One region of the Arthrobacter sp. YAF17 genome, then DNA from elsewhere that is predicted to be linked to it. Evidence: riboswitches for the same ligand, from Rfam matches in the RefSeq annotation. Region 1 holds a riboswitch; each other region holds the start of a gene.
What was found. A riboswitch is a leader RNA that binds a small molecule or an ion and turns the genes downstream of it on or off. The one in region 1 is predicted to bind S-adenosylmethionine.

Region 1 (10,417 bases):
GGCGGGATACCGTGACGGTGGGCCATCTCCAGCGGAATGTCGAGGATCTGGGCTGCTTCACGTCGGGTAACCATCCTTCAACGATACGGGATGGGAGGGACCTCGAACTGCCCGCGAAAGGCCTGCGTTACGCCCGTCACAGGCCGGTGACGGCCAGCCCGAGCGCTGCCGCGGCCAGGCCGGCGATCAGGTTGGCGACAATGTTGGCGGCGGCCGCGCGGTACCGCGTCTCGCTCACCAGCCGCACCGTGGCGGTGGTCCAGGAACTGAAGGTGGTCAGGCCGCCCGCGAGCCCGGTCGCGAGACCGGCCTGCCACTCGGCCCCCAGCCCCAGCCGGACCGTCGGCCCCACGGCCGCGCCGATGATGAAGGAGCCGGCGACGTTGACCGCGAGGGTCGCCCACGGCCAGTGCGGATGGCGCCCCGGGTGGTGCGCGAACCAGGAGTCGACGGCGAAGCGCAGCAGGGCGCCCGCGACGCCGAAGACCCCCACCAGGGCGGCGGTGATCATGATGCCTTGCCGGTGAGGTCGGCCAGGGCCTTGCCGGTCTTCCATCCGGCGGCTGCTGCGCCGAGTCCCAGGACGAGGGAGAGCCCGAGGTAGGCCAGCCAGCTGGCATGGAAGCCGCCACGGTACAGCTGGTCAAGGGAGAACACCACCGCCGAAAAGGTCGTGAACGAACCCAGCAGCCCGGGGCCGAGGCCGGCCCGCAGCCAAAAGGCGGTCTTTGGCCGTGCGATCCAGACGGTGGTGAGGGACGCGAGGACAAAACTTCCGACGACGTTGATCACCAGGGTGGTCCACGGGACGCTCCCCGCCGCCTCCGGGAACAGCAGGCCGGCCCCGTAGCGCAGTTCCGTTCCGATCAGGCCGCCGACGGCGACAGCGGCCCAGGCGCGCCAGCCCGGCAGTCCAGCCCGCATTCAGCGCCGTTCGAGGCGGCAGCCGGGATGGGTCGTCTCGCTGTGGACCCAGAGCGCGGAGGCTACTTCCTCGGCCAGGTCGAATTCGCGCCGGGTCCCGCCGGAGCCGATGAGTACCACCAGGGCACCGCCGAAGGGCTTCCTGCCCAGCACCTCGACGTCGGCGTCCAGCGCGATCTTCTCGGCGGAAAGGTAGCGCAGCAGCTCGGGGTTGTCGTCGCTGATGCGGGTGATCAGGCCGGTGTGGCCGTCGTCGAGGTCGCTCATCCGGTGGGCCGCAGGCATCTGCACGGAGCCGTCAGCGGCCGGGATCGGATCGCCGTGCGGATCCCGCACCGGGTTTCCGAGCTTCGCAGCCATCCGTTCGATGAAGGTGTCGGAGACGGCATGTTCCAGGAGTTCGGCTTCATCGTGGACCTCGTCCCAGCGGTAGCCGAGCTCCCGCACGAGGAACGTCTCGATGAGGCGGTGCCGCCGGACCATGGACAGCGCCAGCCGGACGCCGTCGGCCGTCAGCGTGATGGCGCTGTAGGGCTGGTGGTCCACCAGGCCCTGGTCCTTGAGTTTGCGGACCATCTCGGAGACCGAAGAGTTGGCGACGCCGAGGCGCTGGGCCAGCTGGGTGGAGGTGATGGGCTTGTCCTGCCACTCCGTAAAGGAGTAGATGACCTTGACGTAGTCCTCGATCGAGGAGGATGGCAGGCTGGTCTTCACACCGTCCAGCCTACCGTCAGGCGGCGCCGGAGAAGGTCAGCCACAGCAGGACGAGGTTGAGTGCGACCACCAGGACCACGGCGGTGATGGCGGCAATGCGAAGTGCCATTCCGTCCGCGAAGCGGCCCATCAGCGCCTTGTTGCTGGTCAGGACGACCAGCGGGACCAGGACGAAGGGAATGCCGAAGCTCAGGACGACCTGGCTGAGGACCAGGCCCCAGGTGGGATCGAAGCCGATGCTCAGCAGCACTACGGCAGGAATGAGGGTGACGACCCGGCGCGTCATCATCGGGATCCGGATCTTGAGCAGGCCCTGCATGATGGAGCCGCCGGCGTAGCAGCCCACGGAGGTTGACGCCAGCCCGGAGGCGAGCAGGCCGACGGCGAAGATGACGCCGACGATCGGACCCAGGTTGGCGGTGATCGCGGCGTGGGCGCCCTCGATGGTGTCCGTTCCCTCCTCGCCGCCCAGGGTCGATGCGGCGAGCAGCAGCATCCCGATGTTCACGATCCCGGCAATGGCGAGGGCCGCCACGACGTCCCAGCGGGTGGCTTTGACCAGGCGCGTCATGGCTGGCGCGGGCACGTGGAGGTGCGGGTTCGGGCGGTGCCGGTCCCGGGAAAGGGCCGAATGGACGTAGATGGCGTGCGGCATCACCGTGGCGCCGAGCATGCTGGCGGCCAGCAGCACGGTGTCCGGACCCTGGAAGCCCGGGATCAGGCCGGCCGCGACGCCCGCCGGGTCGGGCGGGCTGATGAAGAGGCCGGCCAGGAATCCGATCGTGATGATGCCCAGCAGGAAGATGATGATGAACTCGAAGGGCCGCTGCCGGTTCCGGGCCTGGACGGCCAGCAGGAGCATGGAGACGCCGCCGACGATTACGGCGCCGAGGGGCAGGGGAAGCCCGAAGAGCAGGTAGAGCGCGATCGCCCCGCCGACCACTTCGGCCAGGTCGGTGGCAGCGGCCACGATCTCGGCCTGGACCCAGAACGCGCGGCGCCAGACCGGCTTGAGCCGCTCACCGAGGATCTCGGGCAGGCTCTTCCCGGTGACGATTCCGAGCTTGGCGGACTGGTACTGGACCAGCACGGCCATGATGTTGGCGGCCACCAGAACCCAGACCAGGAGGTAGCCGTACTGGGCGCCGGCTGTGAGGTTCGCCGCCACGTTGCCGGGATCCACGTAGGCGATCGAGGCGACGAACGCCGGGCCCAGAAGGCCGATCATGGCGCGGCGGCCGCCCTTTTTCCGCCGGGCGGGTGCCTGTGGCGCCGGCGCTTCGTGTCCTGTTACTTCCAGCACGGCGGGCTCCCCTGGGTAGGTGCGTCACGACGACGCGGCCGGTGGCGGCGCGCTGTTGCCCGCCCCATAATTTGTAGCTGCCTATAAACAATTATTAGGCATACCGAAACCATAGGCCAGCGTGCAGATTCGGTGCAATGCCGGCGCGTGGAACCGTGGGCCCGCCGGGTCAGGCCCGGACGGCCCGCCAGCTCTGTGTCAGGTAGGGGAGGGGGAGTATTTCGCCGGGGCCGTGGCCCAGATGTTCGTGCAGGTACCACTCGAGATTGCCCAGGACCTTGGCGCGGACCGCTTCGCTGGCCGCAAGGTAGTAGCTGCGGGACTTGGTCAGCTCCATGATGTCGGCGGTGCGCACGGGATCTTCCCAGCGGGTGAGGTGGCTCTCCAGCCCCCCGAATTCCGGGCCCAGCGGGGGCCTGAAGTGGGGTTTGTGGACGTCGCCGGCATGCATGATCCGCGAGAGCCGGTGCACCCAGGGAACGGACGTGTCCAGCTGGTTCCAGACGAGCCCCAGGACACCATGGGGGCGGAGGATCCTGGCGATCTCCGTGCTGGCCAGGACGGGATCGCACCAGTGCCACGCCTGGGCGACCGTGACGACGTCGAAAGCCCCGGAGGGCAGACCCGTGTGCTCGGCGGTACCCTCGACGGCGGTGACGCCCGGAAGCGTCCTGCGCAGCTGCTCCAACATGTCGGCGGACGGGTCAACAGCCACCGTGTGCAGCCCGCGCCCGGCCAGCAGCGCCGTGAACTTCCCGGTGCCGGCGCCCACGTCCGCGGCGTCCTTCGCCCCGGCGGGAATCAGCCAGTCGGCCGAATCGTCGGGGTAGCCCGGGCGCACGCGTTCGTAGTGCTCCCCGCCGTCCTGGAAGCTCTGCCCGAGCTCCTGGCGCCGTTCCCGGTGCAGTTTGGGGCCACCGCGTGCCACGTGCGATCTCCTTCGGCAGGTCCGGATGGGTACCTTCCGAATTTACCGCACGCGGCAGGGCCGCGATGCCAGGTTGGTTCCCCGCCCGGTCAGTCCTGGGTGCAGGGGGCCGCGCCGGCAGTGCCGGGCGTGTTGGGTGCCCAGTGCGGGTAGCTGCGGGTGTCGTTGGACGGAACCCACCTTCCCGCGTCCACCACGTAGTCCCAGCCGAGGCCGGTCTGGCGCAGCTCCTGGATACCGGCGAGCAGACGCTGGGCGTCCTCCAGCCGGGACCCGACTCCGAAGCTGGCCCGCAGCGAGCCGGAGGGCAGCCCGAGCCGACGGAGCAGGGGGTGTGCGCAGAACCGGCCGTCGCGCAGCCCGATGCCGTGTTCGGCCGAGAGATACGCCGCCACCAGGCCCGCGTCGTAGCCTTCCACGGAGAAATTGACGACGCCGATGGTGCCGGTGCCGGCCCCGTTCCCCGGTTCGTGGCCTGCCGGCACGTCGAAGGATGCACTGTCCGCGAAGATCTGGTGGACGGTCACGCCGTCGATCCGCGCTAGGCCCTCAACGAGGAACGACCGGATGGCGTTTTCGTGCGCGTGCCACTGGTCAACGTCCAGGCCGGCGATGACCTGGGTGGCCCGGGCCAGGGTGGCTGCGCCGAGGACATTGGGAGAGCCGCCTTCATGCCGGGCGGGGCCGGTGGTCCAGCTGACCGTGTCAATCCGGGCGTCCTGCACGGCTCCGCCGCCGGCCAGGTGCGGCGTGCCGGCGTCTAGCCAGTCGGGACGGCCCACCAGCACGCCCGCGCCGAAGGGCGCGTAGAGCTTGTGCCCGGAGAACGCGAGGTAGTCGACGCCGTCCGCGGTGATGTCGATCCGCCGGTGCGGGGCCAGCTGGGCGGCGTCGACGACGATCCGGGCGCCGTATTCATGGGCCAGGGCGGCCAGTGCCCGGATCGGCAGGATCTCGCCGGTGACGTTGGAGGCGCCGGTGACGGCGAGCAGGCTGACGCCGCCGTGGGCGAGTTCCCCGTGGAGCAGTTCCAGCGTGGCGGCGAGGGTGGGCGCGGCGATGACGCTGCGGTGCGGCACCCGCTGCCAGGGCAGGAGGTTGGCATGGTGTTCGATGTCGAGGTAGAGCACCTCGCCGGTGTTCACGCCGTCGACGACGGGCAGGCAGCCGGCCAGCAGGTTCAGGGAGTCGGTGGTGTTCCGGGTGAAGATCACGGCGTCGTCCGGACGGCCGCCCACGAAATCGCGGACGATGGTGCGGGAGTTCTCGTAGACCGAGGTGCTGATCTGGGAGGCATAGCCGGCGCCGCGGTGGACGCTGGCGTAGAACGGCAGGATTTCGTTGAGGTAGGCCGAGACCACCGACAGCGCGGGCGCCGAGGCGCCGTAGTCCAGGTTGGCGTAGCGGACGCTGCCGCCCTGGATCAGCGGCGCCTGGATCTCGGCGCCCGTCACCGCGGCCAGCGGACGGCGGGCGACGGCGAACCGCACATCGGGATGCGCTTGGCCGGCGACGGCACGGAGTTCGGGGGTGGCGGGAATGGTGGCAGTCGTCATGGGACCTCGCTTGAAAAGGACCCCACGTACCGGGGATCCGCGCTTGCCGGGTCCGTTCCGGACCGGCCAGGTCGTCACCCGGGGCACCCCGCCGCGAATGGAGGMTTGCCGGCCAGCAAACCGGGGTTTAGCGCTGGCACTCGTGACCTGTTTCGAGCCTAGGACATTCCCCGCCCGCGCGAAAAGGTGCTGGCCGATTGTGAAGCTGTTTGTTACGCGGGCGCTAGCACACTCGCTAGCACGCTCGGCTGGCTGCGGCGATGCCGGTCCGGGGGCTCGTCAGGAACTGCAAAGTTGAACAGGTTCCCGGGCATCCGGCGCCCGGGCGGGCGGTGCCGCCGCAGACCGGATTGGCCGTCGCTGCGACCGTTTCGGCGGGTTCTTCGGCGTGTTCCCGGACTGGCCGGGCGGCGTCCCGGCTCGGGGCGGTCTGCTGGCTGCCGGTGGAGATGCTGAGGCCGAACAGGGCATCGAGGGCAGCGGCGTAGTCGTCCTGGCGCCCAAGCGCGGCGAGCGCCCGGCCGCGGACCGTCGGGGTATGGAGCAGGCGCCGGATCAGATGCCGGAGGGCGAGGTTCACGTCGTCAGCCGCGGCAGACCGGCCATGCTGTTTGCTGACGCGTTCCATTTCGCTGTGGAGGACCTGATGTAGGTGCTCGCGCAGCGCGACGACGGCGGTATCCACGGCGCGCCCGGCTTCCTCCTCCTCGAAGTGGCGTGCCGCCTGCCGGACCAGGGCGCGGGCTCGGCGCAGCGCCGCGGCGTCCGCCGGGGGAGCAGCGCGGTGCACCGATTCCAGCGTGATGAGTTCGACGCCTGGCAGCCCGCCCACGCGGGGGTCGAAATCGTGGCTGGGAGCGAGGTCGATGATGGCCAGCGGACGGGCCGCACCCTCACGCCACCGGGTGAGGGCGGCAGCGTCGAGCCGGGCCCCCGAGCCGCTGCAGCCAATGAGGAGGTCCACCCCCGCAACGGCTGCCGGCAGCTGGCCGGCGGAGAGGGCGGTGCCGCCCCGGGCCGCCACGAAGGTCTTCGCGCGGCCGGAGTGGGAGAAAACCGAAATGTCGGAACATTTCCGGTTCCGGAGCAGCTCCGCGACGCACCCGGCGTAGGCGCCGGTCCCGAAGAGAACCGCCGACGCGCCGGCGATCCCGGCCTGTTTGGTGCCGTCCCGCGGGCCCACGGCGGCGGCAAGGTCCAGGGCAACGGAAGCGATGGATCTGCTCGCGCTGCTGAGTGCGGTCTGTGCCCCCACGTCCTTCGCGGTGCGGGATGCGGCCTGGAACAGCCTGCCCAGCCGTCCGCTGGTGGTTCCGGCGGCCTGCGCGTCCGAGAGTGCGCGCCGGACCTGGCCGGCGACTTCGCGTTCACCCACGACGACGGAATCCAGCCCCGCGGCAACGGCGAAAAGGTGTTCCGCGGCCGCAGTTCCCCGGAGTTCCTCGAAGAGGCCCGAAAGGCGGTTCTTGGGCAGCCCGGAGCCGAGATGGACCGACTCGAGGACGTCCGTGCGTGCGGCTGCCAGGCCCGCCTCGGACGGGACTTCGCAGTAGATTTCGAATCGGTTGCAGGTGGACAGGACCACGGATGCGGCGACGGGCGAGCCGCCGGCGAGAAGCTGCGGCGCGAGCCCGGTGGCGGCGGCGTGCAGTGCGGCGGCCGATTCGGGCTCCAGGTCCCGGTACTTCGCCATGAGCACCAGCAGTACCGGGCCGATCCCGGCGGTGCCGCCAGTCCGGGCATGAGCTGTGTCAGACAAGGCTGCTCTCCTCCCAAAAAGATGCCCTACCTTGAGGCCGGCTGAGGCCGGCCGTCCTGGACAGCGTCGTACAGGGAGGTTGCGGAATCCTTGGGGGCGGGCCCGTCGGGTTGCTAGAGCAGGTCGTCCAGGCCGGGATTGAGGCGCTTGAGGACCTCGGAGTGGAGGATCGAATTGGTGGCGAGGGCGTTACCGCCGAAGGGGCCGTCTTCGCCGTCCAGGGAGGTGAAGCGCCCGCCTGCCTCGGTGACGATGGGTACCAGGGCGGCCATGTCGTAGAGGTTCAGCTCGGGCTCGCAGGCGATGTCGACGGCGCCTTCGGCCACGAGGCAGTAGGACCAGAAGTCCCCGTAGGCGCGGGTGCGCCAGACTTCCTCGGTGAGGCCGAGGAACTCGTCGAGGTTGCCGCGCTGCTTCCAGCCGCCCAGGCTGGAGTAGGACAGGGAGGCGTCCGAGAGCTCCGAGACGTTGGAGACCTTCAGCCGGGTGGCGGCGGCCAGCGAACGCCCCATGTAGGCTCCGGCGCCCTTGGCGGCCCACCAGCGCTTGCCCAGCGCGGGGGCGCTTACGACGCCGACCACCGGCTCGCCTTCGTCGACGAGGGCGATCAGGGTGGCCCAGACGGGGACGCCGCGGACGAAGTTTTTGGTCCCGTCAATCGGGTCGATTATCCAGCGGCGGGAGCCGTGGCCTGAGCTGCCGAATTCCTCGCCGAGCACGGCGTCGCGCGGGCGGGAGCGGGACAGCTGGCCGCGGATGGCTTCCTCGGCTGACTTGTCGGCGTCGGTCACCGGCGTGAGGTCCGGCTTCGTCTCGATCCGAAGGTCGAGCGCCTTGAAGCGGCTCATGGTCTGGGAATCTACGGAATCTGCCAGTACATGGGCAAGGCGCAGGTCATCGTTGTAGCTCGAAGCGGGTTGACTCATGGTTCCAAACTACCGCCAAAGCGGGCGGGGGAGCGGTAGGCGGGACCGCAGCCGGCTACGAGACGGTGCCCAGTTCCTTGACGTCCTGTGCTTCCATCCGCGGGTCCGTCCCCAGCAGGCGGCGGAGCGAGGCGAGCCGGGCCGGGCCGGATTCGCCCGCGTGGCCGGCAGCCACCCAGGCGTCCACTCCGCAGTTGACGGCGCTGGAATCGTGCTTGCAGCCCCGCTCGCAGTCGTCGGTGCCGGGCTCGAGGTCCGGAAAGGACCGCAGGATCCGGTCCGGGTCCACGTGGGCCAGGCCGAAGGAGCGGATGCCCGGGGTGTCGATGATCCAGCTGCCCGCCGGGGCATCGTTGACCTTGAGGGCCAGGGCGGAGGACGACGTGTGGCGGCCGCGCCCGGTGACGGCGTTGACCCCGCCAGTGGCGCGCTCGGCGCCGGTCAGGGCGTTCACCATGGTGGATTTTCCGACGCCGGAGTGGCCCAGCATGACGGTGACCTTCCCGTCGAGGTGGCCGCGCAGCTGCGAGACGGCGTCCTTGTCCAGGCGCGCGGACAGGCCGTCGTCGGAGCGGGCGTCGATGCCGGAGGCGGCGGAATCCGCCGTCTTGGAGATGATCACCGGGAAGGCAAGGTGCTGGTAATTGGAGAGGAGTTCCGCAGGATCCTTGACGTCAGCCTTGGTGACCAGCAGCAGCGGCTCGATGCCGGCGTCGTACGCGGCGACGAGGGCGCGGTCGATGAAGCCGGTCCGCGGCTCCGGGTTGGCGGCCGCCACGACGATCACCAGTGTGTCGGCATTGGCGACGACGGCGCGCTCGATCGGGTCCGTGTCGTCGGCGCTGCGCCGCAGGAGGGTCTTGCGGTCCTGGATCTTGACCAGCCTGGCCAGCGTGTCCGGCTCGCCGCTGACGTCCCCGACAAGGGAGACGAAGTCGCCGGCAACGACCGGGTTGCGGCGCAGCTCCCGGGCCCGGGCGGCGATGATCTTGCGCTCTTCGGGTGTGCCTTCGGCGACGACGGCGGTGTAGCGGCCGCGGTCCACGGTGATGATCCGGCCGGTGACGGCGTCGTCATAGGCGGGCCGGTCCTTGGTACGGGGCCGGGATCCCTTTTTGTTGGGGCGGATCCGGACGTCGGATTCGTCCCAGGAATCAGTGCTGCGTGCCACCGGCGGAGTCCTTCTCTGCTGCGGTTCGCTGCGCCAGCATGGCTTCCCAGAGTTGTGGGAAGTCCGGCATGGTCTTGGCCGTCGTCGCGATGTCCTCGACCTCGACGCCGGGCACTGCCAGGCCAAGGATGGCGCCCGCCGTGGCCATGCGGTGGTCGGCATAGCTGTGGACGATGCCGCCGCGCAGCGGCGCCGGGCGGATGACGAGGCCGTCGCCAGTCTCCTCGGCATCCCCGCCCAGGCGGTTGATCTCGGCCACGAGGGCGGCGAGCCGGTCCGTTTCGTGCCCGCGGAGATGGGCGATGCCGGTCAGCCGCGAGGGGCCGGTGGCGAGGGCGCACAGTGCTGCCACGGTGGGCGCGAGCTCGCTGGTCTCGTCGAAGTCGGCACCCTTGATCTCGGCCCCGCCGGTGACCGTCAGGGTGCCGTCCGTGAGTGTGACGGCGGCACCCATGGCCGTGAGGATGCCGCGCCAGAGGTCGCCGACCTGCGTGGTCTCTGCGGGCCAGTTGGGGATCCGCACGGTCCCGCGGGTGGCGAGGGCCGCCGCCAGGAAGGGGCCGGCGTTAGAGAGGTCCTGTTCGATCCGCTGGTCAAAGGCGCGGATCAGGCCGGGGGAGACAACCCAGTGGTTCGGAACGGAGTCATCGACGCCCACGCCGACGCCGCGCAGCACGGCCACGGTCATGTTGATGTGGTCCAGGCTCGGCACGGGCTTTCCCGGGTATTCGGTACTGCGGTGTTCCAGGTGAAGACCGTCGGTGAAGCGGGCGCCGGCCAGCAGCAGGGCGGAGACAAACTGCGATGAGGCGCTGGCATCGATGACGAGGTGGCCGCCGCGGACCTCCCCCGTGCCCTGGACGGTGAACGGCAATGACGACGCCGATCCGCCGTCGGGGGCGCTGACCGCTACGCCGAGTCCGGCCAGGGCCTCGATGATGGTGCCCATCGGGCGTTTGCGCGCGTGCGGGTCGCCGTCGAACAGTGACGCCCCCCGGCGCAGGGCCGCGACTGGCGGCACGAAGCGCATGACCGTCCCGGCCAGGCCGCAGTCGATCGCGGCCGGAGCCCCGGAGGGTTCCGTGCTGATGGGCGTGACAGCCAGATCGGGACCGAAGGCGCCGTCGCCCGGAACC
Region 2 (10,417 bases), on a different contig from region 1:
GCCATCACCGACGTCTCCGCCCCGCGGCTGGAACTGGCCCGGAAGCTCGGCGTCGACCTCGCCATCGACGTCTCGAAGATGCGCGTCAAGGACGCCCAGCGCGAACTGGGCATGCGCGAGGGCTTTGACATCGGTATGGAAATGTCGGGACACCCCACGGCACTGCCTGAGATGATCGACAACATGAACCACGGCGGCCGGATTGCGATGCTGGGACTGCCCAGCCAGTCCATCGACATCGACTGGGGCAAGGTGGTCACGCACATGCTGACCATGAAGGGCATCTACGGCCGCGAAATGTTCGAGACCTGGTACGCCATGAGCGCCATGCTGTCCTCCAACCCGGTACTGCACGCCAACATCTCCGCGGTCGTGACGGACACCCTTCCCGCCACCGACTGGGAGAAGGGCTTCGAGATTGCCCGCGCCGGTGTCGGCGGCAAGGTGGTCCTCGACTGGACCTGCTTCTAACCGCCACCGTTTCGGCCCACCGACCCACCAGCTGAGGAGCACAACCCATGTATTCAGCCATCAAGGACCAGTTGCAGAACGAACTGGACGGGATCCGCAGCGCCGGCCTGTTCAAGACCGAGCGGCACATTGACTCGCCCCAGGCCAACCACATCAAAGCCGGCCAGATCGGCGAGTCCAGCGCGGACGTGTTGAACTTCTGCGCCAACAACTACCTGGGCCTCGCGGACCACCCGGAGATCATCGCCGCCGCCAAGGCCGCGATGGACGAGCGTGGCTTCGGCATGGCCAGTGTCCGTTTCATCTGCGGCACCCAGGACCTGCACCTGGCGCTCGAGGAACGCGTCTCCAAGTTCCTCGGCACCGAGGACACCATCCTGTTCTCCAGCTGCTTCGACGCCAACGGCGGCGTGTTCGAATCGCTCTTCGGCCCGGAAGATGCCGTCATCTCCGACGCGCTGAACCACGCCTCGATCATTGACGGCATCCGGCTCTGCAAGGCCCAGCGCTTCCGCTACGCCAACCAGGACATGGCGGACCTCGAAGCCAAGCTGATCGAAGCCACCACGCAGGAGAACCCGGCCCGCCGCAAGATCATCGTCACCGACGGCGTGTTCTCGATGGACGGCTTCCTGGCCCCGCTGGAAGCGATCTGCGACCTCGCGGAAAAGTACGACGCCATGGTCATGGTGGACGATTCCCACGCCGTCGGCTTCATGGGCGGCACCGGCGCGGGAACCCCGGAGCACGCCGGCGTCTCCGACCGCGTGGACATCTACACCGGCACCTTCGGGAAGGCCCTTGGCGGCGCATCCGGCGGCTACGTCTCCGGCCGCCGCGAAGTCGTGGCCATGCTCCGGCAGAAGGCGCGCCCTTACCTGTTCTCCAACTCGCTGGCCCCGGCCATCGTCGCGGCCACGCTCAAGGCCCTGGACCTCGTGGAGAACTCCGGCGAGCTGCGGAGCAAGCTCTTCGCTAACGCAGAACTCTTCCGGAACCGCATGTCCGAGGAGGGCTTCGAGCTGCTTCCGGGCGAGCACGCGATCGTCCCGGTGATGTTCGGCGACGCCGTGATGGCCGCCAAGGTGGCGGACGCCATGCTGCACAACGGCGTCTTCGTGACCGCGTTCAGCTACCCGGTGGTCCCCAAGGGCGCGGCGCGGATCCGCGTCCAGCTCTCCGCCGCGCACAGCGCCGACGACGTCGAGACCTGCGTGCAGGCCTTCGTGCGCAGCCGCGCCGCGGTGGCGGCAGCCTAGGACGGATCCCCGAGGCCGGACCCCAGCTATGCACGGGGTCTCGCCTGGGCCGGCCCTGCAGGTTCATCCCGGGTTCCTCCACTTGCTGGTCCGCGGGACATGCCCAGTCCCGGCAGCGAGGACTGGACATAGTGCCACTATGTCCAAGGGTCACGACCCAGGGAGGGCATGTCCCGGACCGGCAGACCGCAACGTGGGACATGTCCAGTGGTGTGAAGCGTGGATATGGCAACGCCGCAACCGTTTCCATCTGCAAGGATGGAACCATGTCAGCCCATTACGATGTCGTGATTGTCGGCGGCGGTATCGCCGGCCTGTCCCTTGCCTCTGCCCTTGCCGGAAAGTGCAGCGTTGCGCTGGTGGAAGCCGAGCAGACACTGGCGTACCACACGTCTGCGCGCTCGGCCCGGCAGCTGATCCCCAGCTACGGGCCTCCGGTGGTCCAGGAGCTCACCCTCCGCACCCTGGAACTGATCGCGGGGCAGGACGCCGGCCGGCCGGAACCGGTGCTCTCACCGCGCAGCTTTATGCTGATCGGCGACGACGCCGCCGTCCAGGAGCAGGCCAGCGGCCACATGCGGCCCATCACCCACGCCGAGGCCCTGGAACTCTGCCCGGCCCTGGCCCCGGATTCCTTCTCCGCCGCCGGCCTGGACACCGGTTCCTTCGCCTGCAACGCCCCCGTGCTGCTGGAGGACCACCGCCGGCGTGCGCAGGAGGGCGGCGTGGACATCATCACCGGCGCCAGGGTCCACTCGGCCCAGCGCCTCGGCTCAGGCTGGGAACTCGGTGCCGGGCAGGAAGGCTTCCAGGCCGCCGTCGTGGTCAACGCCGCCGGTGCCTGGGCCGACGAACTCGCCGTGCTCAGCGGCGTAGAGAAAGTCCAGCTGCAGCCGTACCGGCGCACCGCGGCGATTGTCGACGTCGAGCATCCCCTTCCGCAAAACAGCCCAATGGTGGCCGCCGCCGATGACAGCTTCTATTTCCGGCGAGACGGCGAACAGGTCCTCATCTCGCCGTCGGAGCATGAACCGAGCGGGCCCGAGGATGCGCAGCCGCACCCGGGCGACATCGAGGCGCTGATCGCCCGGCTCAACACCCTCACCACCCTCGGCATCCGCGGCGTCCGCCAGGCCTGGACCGGGCTGCGGACGGAAGCGGCCGACGGTATCCCGGTGGTGGGGTTCGACGCCGAAGCCCCCGGATTCTTCTGGCTCGCCGGCCAGGGTGGCTACGGCTTCCAGACGTCCTCCGGCATCGCCGAACTGGCCGCGGAACTCGTCCTCGCAGGCCAGGGAGCCTCTGCGGTTCCGGGCGGGGCCCAAGCAGCCGGTCCGGCATCCCGGACAGTGGAAGCGCTGGCGGCGACACGCTGGTCCATCCGACGCTGAAGAATGGACTCATGAGCACCCTCATTACCAACATTGCCGAGCTGATGACCCAGGACGCGGACCACCGGGTCCTGAAGAACGCGGCGGTGGTCATCGAGGGCGAACGGATCTCGTGGCTTGGCTCCGCGGCGGACGCGCCGGCCGCCGACGACGCCGTCGACGCCGGGGGCCGGGCCCTGCTGCCGGGCTGGGTCGACTCGCACACCCACCTGATCTTCGCCGGCGACCGGACCGGCGAGTTCGAGGCCCGGATGGCGGGGGAGAGCTACAGCGCCGGCGGAATCGCCGTGACCACCGGCGCCACCCGGAGCACCAGCGACTTCGACCTCACCCGGCTCGCGATGGGCCGGGTCGCGGAAGCCGTCTCGCAGGGCACCACCTACCTCGAAACCAAGACCGGGTACGGCCTGGATGTGGAGAACGAGGCCCGCAGCGCCCGGATCGCCTCCACCGTGGCGGACGAGGTCACCTACCTCGGCGCGCACCTCGTGCCCGCCGGGATGGACGCCGAGGAATACACGGACCTGGTCTGCGGCCCCATGCTCTCGGCCGTCCGGCCGTTCGTGCACTGGGCCGACGTCTTCTGCGAGCGGGGCGCCTTCGATGAGGACCAGTCCCGGCGCGTGCTCCAGGCCTGCCGCGACGCCGGGCTGGGCCTGCGCGTGCACGGCAACCAGCTCGGCGAAGGCCCCGGCGTGCGGCTCGCCGTGGAATTCGGTGCCGCGAGCGTGGACCACGTGAACTACCTGTCCGTCGCCGACGTCGACGCCCTCGCCGCCAGCTGGTCCGGCTGGGACGCCGCGTCCGGTGACGGGCGCGGCACCGTGGCGACGTGCCTGCCGGCATGTGACCTGTCCACCCGCCAGCCGCTGGCGCCGGGCCGGGAACTGCTCGACGCCGGCGTGCAGCTTGCCCTGGCCTCCAACTGCAACCCGGGTACCTCCTACACCAGCTCGATGGCCTTCTGCGTCACCACCGCCGTGCTCCAGATGCGCCTGAGCGTCCACGAGGCGGTGCGCGCCGCGACCTACGGCGGCGCGCTGGCGCTCGGCCGGGAGTCAGGGAACGACGCCGACGGGGAACGCGCCGTCGGCTCGATCGCCGTCGGACACCGCGCGGACCTGCACCTGCTCAACGCGCCCTCGGCCACGCACCTGGCCTACCGGCCCGGCATTCCGCTGACCCACGCCGTCTGGCGCGCGGGGGTCCGCGCCCGCTGACCCACCCAACTGACTCGCAGCAGGGGCTGTTTTGGACGCTCAAAACAGCCCCTGCTGCGAGTCAGTTTCGTTAGTTAGAAATACATCGGCGGGGCGTCGAGCACCGTTTCGTCGACGCGGCGCTCCACCCACTGGCTGAAGGGTTTGTCCAGCTCATACTTGCCCAGCTCGGTCCGCAGGAGGCTCCGGACCTCGGCATTGTCCGGGTTGTTGAGGGACTCGAAGTACTCCACGGACCAGTGGAACCAGCGCATGCAGAACAGCCGCATGGTGAGCCCGTGGGTGACGAACAGCGCGTTGGGGGCGTAGTCCGGCCTGGACCAGTGGCGGTACAGGGTTTCCATAAATGAGGAGACCCGGTCGTAGACGTCCGAGCCGGATTCGCCCTCCCGGAAGCGGTAGAAGAAGTGGCCGTAGGCGTTGCGGAGCTCCTTCTGGTCCTCGATCTCGCCGGCGATCTGGAAATTCGCCCAGTCCTGCTCCCGCAGCCGCGGCTCCTCGATGACCCGCTCGATCAGCGGACCGAGGTTGAGGGCCTCCAGGGTCTGGTAGGCCCGAAGGTAAGGGGAGACATACACGCAGGCCTGCTGGCCGTCCAGCAGCCGCCGGACCTGTTCACCGGCTGCCCGGGCCTGTTCCACACCGAGTTCGGTCAGCGGAATCCGGTAATCGGGCACCCGGTTGTAGATGGAAGTGTCGGCGTTGGCGGCGGACTGGCCATGCCGGATCAGAATGATTTTCCCGGGCGCACTCATAAACCCCAAGCATAGGGCCCGGCAGCGTCGCGGCCCCGATTCAGGCAACTACCGGCAACTGCAGGCAAGATGTAACCATGTTGGTTCCCTCCCGCCGCCGGCTGCGGCTTGAAATGTGGATTGTCCTGGGCTTGTCCCTGGGACAGTCGGCCGTGTATTCGGTGGTGCAGCTGCTGGACAAGATGACCAGGGCGCCGCTCGCCGAGGGGACCTCCACGCTGAACCGCTCGCAAAGCAGCCGCGAGTACTTCGACCTCACCTACCAGCTGCTGGACATCATCTTCGCCCTGGTCCCCGTGGTCCTCGTGATCTATTTCCTGACGGAAAACCGGCCGTCCGGCCACGGCATCACGGCCTTCCAGAGACTGGGCCTCAACTTCAACCGGCCCGGCAGGGACCTGCTGCAGGGCTTCGGCCTGGCGGCGCTGATCGGCATCCCGTCGCTGGGCCTCTACGCCGCCGGCCGCGCGCTCGGCATCACGACGGCGATCATTCCCAGCGCGCTGGACGCCTACTGGTGGACGGTGCCGGTGCTGGTCCTCTCCGCGATCCGGCACGGGATCGTGGAGGAAGTGATCGTGGTGGGCTACCTGCTGGACCGGCTCGGGAAGCTCGGCTGGTCCGTGCCTGCGGCCATCTTCGCCAGCGCCATGCTGCGGGGCAGCTACCACCTGTACCAGGGGTTCGGCCCGTTCATCGGCAATGCCATCATGGGCGTCATCTTCGCCGTGGTCTACACCAAAACCCGCCGGCTGATGCCGCTCGTGATCGCCCACGCCGTCCTGGACATCGTGGCATTCGTCGGCTTCAGCCTCTTTGGCAAGGCCATCGGCCTGGGCTGAGTGCGCACCAACACAAAGCAACGCGGAGTCACTTCGAGCCCATCCGGAGGCACTGGACGGGCGCGAAGTGACCCCGCGTCGCCTTTCAGAGCCGGCCGGGCCGCCGGTGCGCCGTTTCTGTATTGGCGTTAAAGTATTTCGGCCGTCATCGGTGGGTGACGTCATTGGCACCCGCTGATGGCGGCCGAAGTGTGGGGCGGTGAAACGTCAGATCGTGACGGCTCCGGAGGCCGTCTCGAACGTGACGGACAGGATGCCGGGGGTTCCGCGGGGAGCGATCCAGTTCACGGCCACGTCTTCCAGCGGCTTTTCCACCGGAACACCCAGCCATTCGGTGACGCGCTCGGCGGAGCCGGCAATCGTGAGGGCGGACATCTTGACCTGGCTCTCGTAGGCCTTCGACGGGTGGAGTTCCGGGTCGCCTTCCCACCTGAGCATGTACGGGACCTGGGGATCGGCGATGAGCCCGAGGATGCCGATCTGCTTCCAGACCAGTTCGCGGCCGTCCGGGAACTTGCGGTTGCCGTTGACGGCGGCGCGGCCGAGCCGCTCCTCGAACGGGGCCAGGTCGTCAACCTCGACGCACCAGCCCATCCAGCCGCCGCCTGCTTCGGAGCGGGCACGGACGGCCTGGCCGAAGGGGGCCTTGTCGGAGGCCGGGTGGTTCAGGACCTCCACGACCTCCAGGTACTTGTGTCCCGCGAGCGGGATGATCATGTTGCGGGTCCCGAATCGGGGGTGTACTCCGCCCTTCACGGCTTCGACGCCGAGGGCAGACGCAATTCGTTCGGTGGTGGCAGCGAGGCCATCTTGTTCACAGGCGTAAGAGACGTGATCCATGCGCATGACCTCATCTTGGCACTTTGTGATGCGGCTCTCAGCTTAGGCTCGCCTAACCGAGATGGGATGTCATTTTCGGGGTGCCCCCGAAGTGCTCTTTTCCGCGTCATTGCGCGGAACCAGGGGGCCCGGCCGGGCCAGCCGGCCGCCCGGCTTCATCTTCGTCACAAAGCTATCCAGAGCCCGGAACCCGTTCCTAGACTGGGGTCAGGTCATGAGTGCCAGCGCACAGCCCCGGCTTGCTGGCCGGCAACCCTCGTATCGCGGTGGGGTGCCCCGGGTGAAGACCTGGCCGTCCGGCGCCCGCCGGAAGGCAAGCGCGGCGCCAGAGTTGACCCGGGCCAAGGAGCTCCGGGCAGTCTGTGCCCAGTCCCCAAAGGAGTCTCCGATGTCCAACGCCTGGTCCTTCGAAACCCGCCAGATCCACGCCGGCCAGGAGCCGGACAGCGCCACCGGTGCCCGGTCGCTTCCGATCTACCAGACGACGTCGTTCGTCTTCCCCAGCGCTGAAAGCGCCGCCAACCGGTTCGCCCTCGCCGAACTGGCTCCCATCTACACCCGGATCGGCAACCCCACCCAGGACGCCGTGGAACAGCGCGTGGCCAGCCTGGAAGGCGGGCTCGCGGCGCTCTTGCTGAGCTCCGGGCAGGCCGCGGAGACTTTCGCGATCCTGAACATCGCCGAGGCCGGAGACCATGTGGTGGCCAGCCCCAGCCTCTACGGCGGCACCTACAACCTCCTGGCGCACACCCTGAAGAAGTTCGGTATCTTCGTAACGTTTGTGGAGGACCCGGACAACCTGGCCCAGTGGCGCGACGCCGTGCAGCCCAACACCAAGCTGTTCTTCGGCGAAGTGGTCTCCAACCCGCGCCAGGACGTCCTGGACATCGAGGGCATCTCGCAGGTGGCCCATGAGGCCGGGGTGCCGCTGATCGTGGACAACACCCTTTCCACGCCGTACCTCATCCGGCCGATCGAATGGGGCGCGGACATCGTGGTCCACTCCGCCACCAAGTACCTCGGCGGCCACGGCGCCGCGATCGCCGGCGTGATCGTGGACTCCGGCAACTTCGACTTCGGCGCGGATCCGGAGCGGTACCCGGGATTCAACACCCCTGACCCCACCTACAACGGCCTGGTCTACGCCCGGGACCTCGGCAAGGACGGCGCCCTCGGCGCCAACCTCTCCTACATCCTCAAGGCACGCGTCCAGCTGCTGCGCGACCTCGGCTCGGCGGTATCCCCGTTCAACGCCTTCCTCATCGCCCAGGGCATCGAGACCCTGAGCCTGCGCGTGGAGCGGCACGTCGCCAACGCCACCGCTGTCGCCGAATGGCTCGAGGCCAGGGACGACGTCGAATCGGTCGCCTATGCCGGGCTGCCGTCGAGCCCCTGGTACGAGCGCGGCCGCAAGTACGGGCCCAGGGGGACCGGCGCCGTCGTGGCCTTCAACATCGCCGGGGGAGCGGAGGCCGGCAAGCGGTTCGTCGACGCCCTGGAGCTGCACTCGCACGTCGCGAACATCGGTGACGTGCGCTCGCTGGTCATCCACCCGGCGTCGACCACGCACAGCCAGCTCTCCCCGGAGCAGCAGGCCGTTGCCGGCGTCAACCCCGGTCTGGTGCGCCTGTCCGTGGGCCTGGAGCACATCGACGACATCCTCGCGGACCTCGAAGCCGGCTTCCGGGCGGCCAAGGACGCCTAAGCGAGGTCAACGCCGAGTTTCCCCACCTTTGCGGGCATGAGGCCGGGAGTCGCCGACACTCCGGGGCGACCCGCCGCCCACGGCCTTCAAAAGTGGGGAAACTGCGGTGCTGACGCATGTGGCTGTCACACGGGCGTCACAATCTTCGCCACAACGCCGCCGCATTTCGTAAGCTCAGTGCAGGTCATGAGTGCCAGCGACAGCCCCGGCTTGCTGGCCGGCAACCCTCCTTTCGCGGCGGGGTGCCCCGGGTGAAGACCTGGCCTGCCGGTCAGCTGACGGTGGGCAAGCGCGAAGTTAGGTCCTCACATGACGATTGCCGTCACCCGCCAGGGTGCACCCGTAAACACGACCGCCCACGTCCAGGCCCCGGTTCCGGGTGATGCAGCCCTGGATGGAACGGTCCGGTACCTCCGGATTGGCGACCTGGACCTCGAATCCGGCGCCCGGCTGCCGGATGTCACCCTTGGCTATGAGACCTGGGGAACCCTCAATCCGGACGGCTCCAATGCGGTGCTGATCGAACACGCCCTGACGGGGGACACCCACGTCACGCGGGGTGCCGGCGAGGAACCGGGGTGGTGGGAGCAGCTTGCCGGACCCGGCGCCCCCGTGGACACGGACAAGTACTTCGTCGTCTCTATCAACATCCTTGGCGGCTGCTACGGCTCGACGGGACCCTCGACGCCGGCGCCGGACGGCCGGCCCTGGGGGTCCCGCTTCCCGCTGGTCACCCTGCGGGACACGACGGCGGCCGAAGCCAGGCTGGCGGACGCCCTGGGCATCCGCAGCTGGTACGCCGTGCTGGGCGGTTCACTGGGCGGGGCGCGGGCACTCGAGTGGGCCGTCAGCTACCCGGACCGGGTCCGGCGCTGCGGCGTGTTTTCGGTGGGCGCCAGCAGCACCGCCGAACAGATTGCCTTCGCCCAGGCCCAGACCCTGGCCATCAGGCAGGACCCCAACTTCAACGGCGGGGACTACTACGGCGGTCAGCAGCCGGAAGCAGGCCTGGCACTGGCCCGGCGGATCGCCCACATCACCTACCGCTCGGCCGCGGAGCTGGATGGACGGTTCGGCCGGAATGCCCAGGAACAAGAGGCCCCGCTGGAAGCAGGCTCGCTGGCCGGCCGCGGCCGCTACCAGGTGGAGAGCTACCTCGACCACCAGGGCAACAAGCTGGTCCGCCGCTTCGATGCGAACAGCTACATCGCCATCACCGAAGCGCTCATGAGCCATGACATCAGCCGCGGCCGCGGCGCCCTCACGGAGGCCCTGGCCCCGGCCACGGCGGAATTCCTGGTGGCAGCCGTCGACTCGGACCGGCTGTACTTCCCGGCCCAGTCCCGGGCGCTCGCCGCCGCCCTGCCGGGGGACGTGGCCGTCCACACCATCGAGGCGCCGATCGGACACGACGGTTTCCTGACCGAGATCGGCCAGCTCAGCACCCAGCTTCGGCAGAACTTCTTCGGCTAGGCGTACTTCGGCACTCTGCCGGACGGGCCGCGCCGGTCCGGCAGAACGACGTCGGGCCCGGACTGGCGCCGGAGGAAGGACCGGCAACCGCCCTGGGAATTTGCCTCGGCCGCCGGGAACTCCGCCGGCGAGCTCCGCACCCGCTGGCAGGACGCCGCTGTGCGCTCGCGCACCCTCGTGGGCGAGGCCCTCGCCGACGGCGGGACGGACTCGCTGGCACGCCGTGCATGGCCCGACGGCGGGGCGCCCAGCCTGCGGTGGATCCTTTGCCACATGATCGAGGAGTACGCCCGGCACAACGGCCACGCCGATTTGCTGCGCGAATCCGTGGACGGAAGCACCGGAGAATGAGGCCAGTTGTGCATTTTTGCAGATGCGCTCTGCACTAATGGCCGTTGAGGACCGGGGCTTGAGCGTCCATACTCGTTGAGAATGATGCCCGTGTCACAAATCACAGGTAT
Region 3 (10,417 bases), on a different contig from region 1:
CGGCCGCCCCGGGACCCCCACCGGCGCGGGCACCGGCACCGGTAGCGGTAGCGTCGCCGGCCCGGGACAGCAGGTAGGCCGCCGTCAGCGCCTCGATGGTGAAGAGCTTCTCGGCGGCCTCGGCGGAGCGTTCGAGCTGCTGCAGGGCCAGCGGCGCCAGCGTGGAGTGGTCCTCGACGTCGGCGGACAGGGTGGGCGCCCCGAGCGTGGCCGGCGCCGCCAGGGTCTTCAGCTCGGCCAGCAGCCCGGCCGCCGAGTACCAGAGCAGGCCCGGGAGCTCCTCCCGCGCCAGGGCGGCGCCGTCCCCGGCAGCGGCGAGGTGTTGCTGCCGGATCCGGCGCTGCGGCGGATAGAGCTTGGCGATCCGGCGTTCGCTGCTGATCCCCAGGTGCGCCAGGCCCAGCCGGAGGGCTTCGAAGGCCAGGGCCAGCTGCATAGGCTGGAAGTTCCCGCCGGACACCATCCGGCCCGAGGCCAGGTCGGTCAGCGGGTTGTCGCCCTGTCCGTTGAGCTCCACTTCGAGGGCTTCCTCGAGGGCGCCGAGCTGCCAGCGGAAGGCGCCGTGGGTCTGCGGTGCGGCCCGGAAGGACAGGGCATCCTGCACTGAGGCGTCCCGGCCGTCCTGCTCCAGCCAGCCGCCGCGGACCAGCCGGCGGACATTGCCGGCGGAGACAGCCTGGCCGTCGACGGCCTTGGCCGCCTGCACGGCCGCGGAGAAGGGGCTGAGGTTCCCGCCGCCGTCGTACCGTGCGGTCGCTTCCAGCGAGAGCGCCAGCGCGGTGTCGGCCAGGTCCGCCAGGCGCAGGAGCCGTCCCAGCAGGAGCGCGCCCACGCCGATCGAGTAGGAGTTGGCGCTGACCAGGGCCAGTGCTTCCCCCGGTGCCAGGGCCAGGGGCTCCAGCCCGGCGGCGGCGAGCGCCTCCCCGCCGGGGACGGGCGGCCCGTCCGGAGAGAGGACTTGTCCCTCCCCGATGGCGACGGCGGCGACGGCGGCGAGCTGGGTCAGGTCCGAGGATCCCACGGAGCCGTCGCGCGGGATCGCGGGAAGCACACCGCGGTTGAGCAGCCGGGCGTAGAAACGCGCCGTCTCCGGGCGCACCCCCGAGCCTCCGCGGCTGAAGCCGATCAGCCTGGCAAGGACCGTGGCGCGGGCTTCGGCGGCGTCCAGCAGCCCGCCGACGCCGCTGTCGTGGTAGCGGACCACCTGGATCTGGTAGGCGAGGATTGATTCCTCGGCCACTGCCGTGTCGCGGCCGGACCCCAGCAGCGTGTTGAGGCCGTAGACCTTGTGCCCGGACTCAATGGCCCGCTGGACCACTTCCCGGGAGCGGCCCAGCACTTCGAGGGCCTGTTCGCTCAGGACCACCCGCACGGAGGGGTCGGCGGCCGCCGCGGCGACCTCCCGGGCGTGCAGCCGGGCCGTGCCGATGAGGAAGGACGCTGCGGCGGCCGGCTGGTCGGTCATGGCGCTAGAAGTCCCGCAGGTTCCGGCGGAGGCCGCCGTCGCCGTAGCTGGTCCGTATCAGCCCCCGGCGGCGGAGCACGGGGGTCAGCCGGTCCAGGACGCCGTGGACCGTCGCGGGGTCCACGAACCCGGAGAAGAGGAACCCGTCGCCGCCCACCTGCGCCCCGGTCTCTTCGAGGTAGTCCGCGATCTCCTCGGCCGTGCCGATGATGCTGTCCCCCGCGCCGCCGCTGCGGGCCTGGAGGAGCTGGCGCAGCGTGGAACCCGGCGGCGCGGCCTTGGTGAAGTGGTCGAGGGTGCCCTGGTTGCTGTTGGTGTGCAGCTCCGGCAGCGGGGCGTCGAGGTCGAACTGCTTGAAGTCGATGACGGAGAGGTAGGAGATGGAGTTGAGCTGGCTGTCGATGTCCCGCTGCGTCAGGTCCCGGCGCCGGGCCCGCAGCTCCTCCGCCTCCGCCCGCGAGCCGACCACCGTGGGCTTGAGGACAAACAGCACCTTGACGTCATCCGGGTTCCGGCCGGCGGCGGCGGCCTCCGCCCGGATGGAGTCCCGGTAGGCCTTCATCCCGTCCGCTCCCCGGGCGAGCGCAATCGCGACGTCGGCGTTGCCCCCGGCGAAGGCCTTGCCCCGCGGGGAGGCCCCTGCCTGCACCAGCACGGGTTCCTCCGGCAATGGTGCCGTGTTCAGCGGCCCGCGGACCTTGAAGAACTCGCCGTCGTGGTGGATCGGGTGGACTTTGGTGTGGTCCGCAAAAATGCCCCCGCCTGCGTCCTCCCGGATCGCGTCCGGTTCCCAGCTGCGCCACAGCCGGCGGACCACATCCACGAATTCCTCGGCCTTCTCATAGCGCCGGTCGTGTTCGATCTGCTGGTCCAGGCCGTAGTTCTGGGCAGCGAGGTCGCTGCCGGAGGTCACCACGTTCCAGCCCAGCTGTTCGTGCGAGAAGTGCTGCAGGGTGGCCAGCAGCCTCGCCGCCGTGAACGGCGGGTAGAAGGAGGCGCTGATCGTGGGCACGATGCCCAGGTGCCTCGTGGCGGAGAACAGGTACGGCACGAGGGCCAGCGGATCGTGTTTCGGCGCGAAGGACGCCTGCGCCAGGGAAACTTCCGCGCTGCCGCTGTAGGTGTCCGGGACGGTGAGGGAATCCTCGATGATGAAAAGGTCCAGGCAGGAACGTTCAAAGGCCCGGACCGCGTCCTGGTACAGCGCCGGCTTCTTCCAGTCATAGCCGATCCCGTAGCCGGGGGTTCCCCAGCCCTGGACGCCGAAGCCGTGGCCCACAAACCACCCAAAATGCAGCATGGGACCGACTGTAGGGGCATCCGAGGCGTTCACGGCCACCTGATTTCATCCGGCGTAAAGGGACTTCACCTCCCGTCATTATCCCCCCGGAACCGCCGGATGGGTCCCCGCACTCCGGCGGATTCCGTTACCTAACATGACGACGGCGGCGGTGCCGGCCGGCGTCGCGGGTGTTACGTTTTTGGTGAGTAATGAGAACCGGCGCCAAGCCCTGACTGGCCGGTCGGCAACCCTCCCTTTCGCGGCGGGGTGCCTCAGGTGAATACTCGGCATATCGACCAATTCGAGCTGCAAGCGTGAAAGAAGGAGATCCGTCGTGCCTGACGCGTCCGCCCCCGCTGTCCCCGATACAGCACCCCGTACAGTGCCAGCCCCGGCCCCCGCCGTCCCCGCTGCCGGGGAGAGACTGGCGTACCGCCTGTTCACCGGCCCCGATGACCGCGCCTTCTGCGAGCGCGTCTCGGCCGCCCTGGCCGAGGGCTATGTGCTGCACGGCGGCCCGGCCGTCACGTCCAACGGCGGCAGCGTCATCGTGGCCCAGGCCGTGGTGCTGCCGGCCGCGATCGCCAGCGCCGATGCCGCCGTCGCCAATGCCGTGGATGACCTGGAGTTCGACGGCGAGGGCCACGCGTGAGCTACGCCGGAGACCTCAGCCCGCAGGAGGCCTGGGCCAAGCTGGAGGACGGCGCCATCCTGGTGGACGTGCGCACCGAGGGCGAATGGGCCCACATCGGCATCCCGGACACCAACGAGACCGACAACGATCCGCTGTTCATCCAGTGGAACCTCACCGGCGGCATCCCCAACGCGCGCTTCGTGGAACAGCTGAAACAGCAGGCCCCCGAAGAGCCGGGCACCGAACTGGTCTTCCTGTGCCGTTCCGGCGCCCGCTCGATCGCCGCCGCGATCGCCGCGACGGAGGCCGGCTTCACCTCCTACAACGTTCTCGAGGGCTTTGAAGGCGGACCGGACCGCTACGGGGAGCGCACCGTCAACGGCTGGAAGAACCGCGGCCTGCCCACCAACCTCGGAAAGCACTAAGTGGCCTTCAACCCCGATGCCGCCGGCTGGAGCGCCGACACCCAGGCCGTCCGCGGCGGGCTCGACCGCACCGGCTTCCAGGAAACGTCCGAGCCGATCTTCCTGAACTCCGGCTTCGTCTACGAATCCGCGGCCGCCGCCGAGCGTGCGTTCACCGGCGAGGACGAACGCTTCGTCTACTCCCGCTACGGCAACCCCTCGGTGGCCACGTTCCAGGAACGGCTCCGGCTGCTCGAAGGCACCGAGGCCTGCTTCGCCACCGCCTCGGGAATGTCCGCCGTCTTCACGGCCCTCGGCGCCCTGCTGGCCGCCGGCGACCGGGTGGTCGCGGCCCGCTCGCTGTTCGGCTCGTGCTTCGTGATCCTCAACGAGATCCTTCCCCGCTGGGGTGTGGAGACGGTCTTCGTGGACGGCCCGGACCTGGAGCAGTGGCGCGCCGCACTGTCGGAACCCACGACGGCGGTCTTCTTCGAATCGCCGTCGAACCCGATGCAGGAAATCGTGGACATCGCCGCCGTGAGCAACCTGGCGCACGCCGCCGGGGCGACCGTCGTCGTCGACAATGTCTTTGCCACTCCCCTGCTGCAGCGCTGCGGGGAGCTGGGCGCGGACGTGATCGTCTACTCCGGCACCAAGCACATCGATGGCCAGGGCCGGGTGCTCGGCGGCGCGATCCTGGGTACCAAGGAGTTCATCGACGGCCCGGTCAAGCAGCTCATGCGCCACACCGGGCCGGCGCTTTCGGCGTTCAACGCGTGGGTGCTGACCAAGGGGCTGGAGACCATGGCCCTGCGGGTGAACCATTCCTCCGCTTCCGCGCTGCGGCTGGCGGAATGGCTTGAGGAGCAGCCCGCGGTCAGCTGGGTCAAGTACCCGCTGCTGCCGTCGCACCCGCAGTACGATCTGGCCGCCCGGCAGATGAAGGCCGGCGGCACCGTGCTGACCTTTGAGCTCTCCCCGTCCGCCGGGCGCTCGGCGAAGGAGGCCGCCTTCGCGCTGCTGGATGCGCTGCGGATCATCGACATCTCCAACAACCTCGGCGATTCGAAGTCCCTCATCACCCATCCCGCCACCACGACGCACCGCGCCATGGGGCCGGAGGGCCGCGCGGCAATCGGCCTCAGTGACGGCGTGGTGCGCCTCTCCGTGGGGCTCGAGGACATCGAGGACCTGGTCCGCGACTTGGGCCAGGCGCTCAAGCAGGTCTAGGTTTCCGCCGCGAGTTGGCATTTCGCGGCAGTGTTTCCTGAACACATTGCCGCGAAATGCGCACTCGGCGGCGGGCCCGCTCAGCCCTGGCGGATCCGCCTCAGGGACGTCCCCTGGTCAGCCTGGTCGCCCGCGGTTCCCTCCGTGGTCACCTCGACCGCCCGTTCGACGACGGCGGCGAGCCCGCCCGCGTGGAACGGCTCCCGCTGCAGCTGCGAACCCGAGCCCTCCGCCAGGATCCGGCCGACGCCCTCGCGGACCAGATCCAACTCGCCCTGCTCCTCGAGCACGGGGGCCACGAAGTCCACGAGCGACCAGACCACGTCCGCGGCCGGGGCCGGAGTGAACGTTCCAAAGTCCAGCAACTCCCCGCGCAGTCCGCAGTTGCTGGCCTGCCAGGCCGCCATCCGCAGCAGCAGGGTCGGCACCGGGGCGGGTTCGACGCCGTCGTTCCATTCCCGGGACGCTGACTCGACCAGGGCACGCACGATCACTGCGATCAGCCCCGCGTCCTCGGCCCGCAGGCAGACATCGGCGACGCGGATCTCCACGGTGGGATGATGCCGTGCCAGCCGGGCGTCGAAATAGACCATCCCCTCGTCCATCAGGACGCCGCTTTCCACGAGCCGGGTCACCACCCTCCGGTAGACGGGAAGGCTGCCGAAGATCATGGTGGGGCCGGACCCGGGCCAGCGGTTCCACGCCTGGGTCCGGTAGCTTTCGAACCCGGTTTCGGCGCCATTCCAGTAGGGGGAGTTCGCGCTGAGCGCTATCAGCACGGCGAGCTTGTCCCGGATCCGGTCCATCACCGCCACGCCTTCCTCCGGGGACTCCACGAGGGTGTGGACGTGAAGCCCGCAGGTCAGCTGGTTCCGGACCGTGAGCCCGAAGCGCTGCTGCATGGTCATGTAGCGCTGCTTCGGCGTCAGGTGGGTGGCGGCGCCCTGCGGAGACGTGGCGAGGGCTGCGATGCGGCCGCCGTGCGCCCGGGCGGCACGGTCCGCACGGCCGCGGCCCTGCCTGAGCTGCCGGAGCAGCTCCGGGTAGTCCAGGCAGGGGCGCGTCTGGGTTTCAATCTGCTCGAGCTTGAGTTCGTAGCTGAAGTCGGCGCCGTCCTCATGGACCGGTTGCTGCCCGGGGAGAATCAGGGCGGCGTCCTGCTTAGGCGGGACCAGGACGGGCAGCATGACATCGGCCAGGGCAAGCAGCATCCCCGTTTCGGGATCCACTATGAGCAGTTCTTCCTCCACGCCGAAGGTGCGCATAAATCTATTGTGCGTCAGGAACCCCCGAAACGCTCAAGGTCCAACGCGGGGTCAGATCCGGCCCATGCGGGGCGTCCGGAGGAGCGGGATGTGGCCCCGCGTTGCTTGGAGCTGTTCAGCGGGTTCAGCGCATTCAGTCTTGGAAGTACTCGATCTTCGCGCCGATGGTGTTGAGGCGCTCGGCCAGGTCCTCGTAGCCGCGCTCGATCACGTAGATGTTGCGCAGTTCCGAGACGCCCCGGGCGGCGAGCATCGCCAGCAGCAGGCAGGCCGCGGGCCGCAGGGCCGGCGGGCAGCCAACCTCGGCTGCCCGCCATTTTGTGGGTCCGTTGACGTAGATCCGGTGCGGGTCCAGCAGTTGCACCTGGGCGCCGAGCTTGTTCAGTTCGGTCAGGTAGATCGCGCGGTTGTCGTAGACCCAGTCGTGAATCATCGTCTGGCCCGTGGCGTTAGCGGCGATGACCGCGAAGAACGGCAGATTGTCGATGTTCAGCCCGGGGAACGGCATGGGGTGGATCTTGTCCTCGGGGGCGCGCAGTTCCGAGGGCCTGGTGGTGACGTCAACCAGCCGGGTCCTCCCGTTGCGGGCCAGGTACTCGCCGGACACTTCGAGCAACTGGCCCATCTGTTCCAGGGTCGCGAGTTCGATTTCCATGAATTCGATCGGAACGCGGCGGATGGTGACCTCCGAGTCCGTGACGATGCCGGCGGTGATGAGGCTCATCGCCTCGATCGGGTCCTCGGAGGGGAAGTATTCGATGTCGACGTCGACGGCGGGGCGGCCGGTGATCTTCAGCGTGGTGGTGCCCACGCCGTCGATCTGCACGCCGAGCATCTGCAGGTAGAAGCACAGGTCCTGCACCATGTAGTTGGGGCTGGCGTTGCGGATGATGGTGGTGCCGCTGCGGTGGGCGGCGGCCATAATGGCGTTTTCGGTGACGGTGTCGCCGCGTTCGCTGAGCACGAAGGAGCGGTCGTGCCCGTCCGACGGCGGCGCCTGCACGGCGTAGAAACCTGACTTGGCGTCGACGCTGAGGCCGAACTGGCGCAGCGCCTGCATGTGCGGCTGCACGGTGCGGGTGCCGAGGTCGCAGCCGCCGGCGTAGGGCAGCCGGTACTCGCTGGATTCGTCCAGGAGCGGGCCCAGCAGCATGATGACGCTGCGGGTCCGGCGGGCGGCCTCCACGTCCATCGAGTCGAGGTCAAGCACGGCGGGGCGCCGGATCTGCAGGTCGTTGGCGTTGAGCCACGTGCATTCGACGCCGATGCTGGTCAGCACCTCGACGATCCGGTTCACCTCTTCGATCCGCGCGAGCCGCCGCAGCGTGGTGGTGCCGCGGTTGATCAGGCTGGCGCACAGCAGCGCGACGCCGGCGTTCTTGCTGCTGTTGACGTCCACGGAACCGGACAGGGTGCGGCCGCCCTCGACCCGGAGGTGCGTCATGGCGGGCCGTCCCACCTTCACGATGCTCCGGCCAAAGATGGTCTCGAGCCGCTGGATCATTTTCAGGCTCAGGTTTTGCTTGCCCTGTTCCATCCGGGCGATGGCGCTCTGGCTGGTTCCCAGCTCGGCAGCGAGCTGCCCCTGAGTCCAGCCCTTCTGGCCGCGGGCGTCGCGGAGCAGGGCTCCGACGTGTTCAGCAGTCTCTTGAGTCATTCCCCGAAAATATCACGCATGATTTATTAACCACTGCAAACCGCGGCAAACCCGCCGGAATGCCGTTAATCTCACAGTGATACCCGTACTGTGCGATAACCAGTGCTACTGCTGCGCCAGGAAGACCATGTTCCAGGTCCCCGCCGCCAGGGCAGACGCGACGGCGGCTCCGGCGATCAGCAGGCCGCCCAGGAACACCCAAACGTCCAGGCCGCTGAAAACTGAGGTCCGGGCCCAGGTCCGTTGTGCGCTGCCGAAGCCGCGGGCTTCCATGGTGACGGCCAGGCGCGAGGCGCGCCGGACGGCCTGCACCAGCAGCCCGAAGCTCTGCCCCAGGATGGCCCGCAGCCGCTGCAGCGGGTTCCCGTGCGAGCCCACCCCGCGGGCGCGGCGGGCCATGCCGATGGTCTGCCACTCCTCGGCCATCAGTCCCACAAGGCGCAGCGCGGCGAGTGTGCCGAGAACAAAGCGGTGCGGCAGTTTTGCTTTCTGCGCGAGGGCGTCGGCCAGGTCCGTGGGATCCGTGCAGCTCATCAGCAGGACGGCCGGCAGCGCGATGGCCAGGCCGCGGATCATAAAGCCGAGCCCGAGTTCGAGGGACCCTTCGCTGATCGACCAGATCCTGGCGTCGAGCAGGATGTTCCCGCTGTCCGGCGCCAGGATCGTGGTGCTCCAGCCGCCCAGCGCCGCGGCGAGGATCAGGGGCCAGCCGCGCTGCCAGAGCAGTCCAAGGGTCAGGCCGGCCAGCGGAAGCAGCGCCAGTTCGAAGGCGAGCGCCACCGACGCGGACACCCAGTCGATGGACAGCGCCAGCACCAGGGTGATGAGCATGACGGCGGCGAACTTCGCCAGCGGGTTGGCGCGCGCCAGCAGCGCAGGGTTGCCGCGCAGAGTCAGTTCCTGCCTCATGGTGCCTGGACCTTCCCTGGTTCGCGGTGTTCTGGGTTACGGCGTTCTGGTTCCGGCACTCCCGGCGTCCGGCCAGGTTCCCGGTGTTCCGGGGCGCGAAGGCTCAGTGTGGTGCCGCCCAGGACCTCGCTGAATTCGGCGTCGTGCGTCACCGATACGACGGCGGTGCCGCCGTCGAGCAGTTCGGAGAGGAAGGAGGCCAGCTCGGCCCAGGTGTTGGCGTCCTGGCCGAAGGTGGGTTCGTCCAGGACCAGCACCTGCGGGTGCGCGGCGAGGACGGTGGCCACGGACAGGCGCCGCTTTTCGCCGCCCGAGAGTGTGTACGGATTGGCGTCCACCAGATCAGTCAGCCGCAGACGCTCCAGCAGTTCGTCGACGCGTTCCCCGCCGCGGCCCAGGTGCCGGGGTCCGAACATCAGCTCGTCCAGCACACGTCCGGTGACGAACTGGTGCTCGGGCTCCTGGAACACGGTGCCGATCCGGGAGATCAGCTGCTGCGCCTTCCACCGGTAGGGATCGATCCCGGCGCCGGCGCTGAGGTCCAGGGCGGCGGACACCGTGCCGGAGACCGGCGCCAGCAGGCCGGCGAGGGTCAGGGCGAAGGTGGACTTCCCCGACCCGTTGGGTCCCGTGATGGTCAGCGCCTCACCGGCGCGGACCTGGGCCGTGATCCCGGACTGTACGGGCTCCGGCGGAATGGGACGGAATCCTCCGCGGAACCCCGCCCGCCGCGGCCGTTCCCGCGAGACGGCCAGGTCCTCCGCGGCCAGCAGCAGCTGCCCCGCGATATTGCCTTGTGCGGCTTCCGGGCCGGTGGCACGTGTGCCTGCGGCCCGTGTACCGCGCGCCCGGGTCTGCGGCACGTAGCCGGGTACCCAGACCCCGGCTGCGGTGAGCATGTCCCGTGCCTGCGCCAGGACCAGGTCCGGCGGTCCGTCGATCAGCACAGCGGAATCCGTGGCCGATCCTGGTTGCAGCACCACGATCCGGTCCACGAGGTCCTTCCACACCGAGACCCGGTGCTCCACCACCACCAGGGTGGCTCCGGTCTTGTCCAGGCAGCGGCCGACGGCGTCCCGGACTTCCAGCACTCCGGCGGGGTCCAGGTTGGCGGTCGGCTCGTCGAGCAGGATCAGCCCGGGCCGCATCGCGAGGATGCCGGCGAGCGCCAGCCGCTGCTTCTGGCCGCCGGAAAGGGCCGACGTCGGGTGGTCCAGCGGCAGCCGGCCCAGCCCGACGTCGTCGAGCGCTTCCGCGACGCGTGACCAGATCTCTGCCGGAGGCACGGACAGGTTTTCCGCGCCGAAGGCGACGTCGTCACCGAGGCGGGAGAGCACCACCTGGGTCTCCGGGTCCTGCTGCATCAGCCCGGCACGGCCGCGCCGGGCGCGGGGAGCGTCGCCGTCGATCAGCAGGCTGCCGGACTCGTCCGCGTCCCCGGCCGCGCCGCTGGCAGTAAGGTCAGCGCCGCCGGTCGCACGGCCGGCGTCACCGGCGGAGCTGTCGCCGAGCACCCCGGCCAGGGCGTGGAGCAGCGTGGACTTGCCGGCGCCCGAAGGCCCCAGCAGCAG

Region 2: it holds a riboswitch for S-adenosylmethionine, as region 1 does, so the genes downstream of both, metX (homoserine O-acetyltransferase MetX) here and AB4Y67_RS04595 (aminotransferase class V-fold PLP-dependent enzyme) in region 1, are expected to answer to the same signal.
Region 3: it holds a riboswitch for S-adenosylmethionine, as region 1 does, so the genes downstream of both, AB4Y67_RS13085 (DUF1737 domain-containing protein) here and AB4Y67_RS04595 (aminotransferase class V-fold PLP-dependent enzyme) in region 1, are expected to answer to the same signal.

Annotation. Positions count from the first base shown of each region.
Region 1 covers NZ_JBFRDB010000003.1:124,693-135,109, forward strand. Annotated here, with positions in the region: gene AB4Y67_RS04565 (hypothetical protein) at 1-74, opposite strand, end outside; gene AB4Y67_RS04570 (fluoride efflux transporter FluC) at 137-511, opposite strand; gene AB4Y67_RS04575 (fluoride efflux transporter FluC) at 508-924, opposite strand; gene AB4Y67_RS04580 (metal-dependent transcriptional regulator) at 925-1,638, opposite strand; gene AB4Y67_RS04585 (Nramp family divalent metal transporter) at 1,655-2,941, opposite strand; gene AB4Y67_RS04590 (class I SAM-dependent methyltransferase) at 3,111-3,869, opposite strand; gene AB4Y67_RS04595 (aminotransferase class V-fold PLP-dependent enzyme) at 3,959-5,425, opposite strand; SAM riboswitch class IV at 5,460-5,573, opposite strand; gene AB4Y67_RS04600 (glutamyl-tRNA reductase) at 5,661-7,118, opposite strand; gene hisN (histidinol-phosphatase) at 7,298-8,110, opposite strand; gene rsgA (ribosome small subunit-dependent GTPase A) at 8,166-9,281, opposite strand; gene aroA (3-phosphoshikimate 1-carboxyvinyltransferase) at 9,265-10,417, opposite strand, start outside.
Region 2 covers NZ_JBFRDB010000009.1:212,283-222,699, reverse strand. Annotated here, with positions in the region: gene tdh (L-threonine 3-dehydrogenase) at 1-471, shown strand, start outside; gene AB4Y67_RS09825 (glycine C-acetyltransferase) at 519-1,730, shown strand; gene AB4Y67_RS09820 (NAD(P)/FAD-dependent oxidoreductase) at 1,997-3,121, shown strand; gene hutI (imidazolonepropionase) at 3,133-4,341, shown strand; gene AB4Y67_RS09810 (histidine phosphatase family protein) at 4,416-5,096, opposite strand; gene AB4Y67_RS09805 (CPBP family intramembrane glutamic endopeptidase) at 5,174-5,938, shown strand; gene AB4Y67_RS09800 (VOC family protein) at 6,146-6,784, opposite strand; SAM riboswitch class IV at 6,989-7,104, shown strand; gene AB4Y67_RS09795 (bifunctional o-acetylhomoserine/o-acetylserine sulfhydrylase) at 7,110-8,483, shown strand; SAM riboswitch class IV at 8,666-8,781, shown strand; gene metX (homoserine O-acetyltransferase MetX) at 8,793-9,956, shown strand; gene AB4Y67_RS09785 (mycothiol transferase) at 9,972-10,307, shown strand.
Region 3 covers NZ_JBFRDB010000014.1:125,005-135,421, forward strand. Annotated here, with positions in the region: gene AB4Y67_RS13075 (aromatic amino acid ammonia-lyase) at 1-1,465, opposite strand, end outside; gene AB4Y67_RS13080 (NtaA/DmoA family FMN-dependent monooxygenase) at 1,470-2,765, opposite strand; SAM riboswitch class IV at 2,953-3,068, shown strand; gene AB4Y67_RS13085 (DUF1737 domain-containing protein) at 3,130-3,399, shown strand; gene AB4Y67_RS13090 (rhodanese-like domain-containing protein) at 3,396-3,806, shown strand; gene AB4Y67_RS13095 (O-succinylhomoserine sulfhydrylase) at 3,807-5,015, shown strand; gene AB4Y67_RS13100 (glutamate--cysteine ligase) at 5,096-6,280, opposite strand; gene AB4Y67_RS13105 (UDP-N-acetylglucosamine 1-carboxyvinyltransferase) at 6,414-7,937, opposite strand; gene AB4Y67_RS13110 (energy-coupling factor transporter transmembrane component T family protein) at 8,043-8,846, opposite strand; gene AB4Y67_RS13115 (ABC transporter ATP-binding protein) at 8,843-10,417, opposite strand, start outside.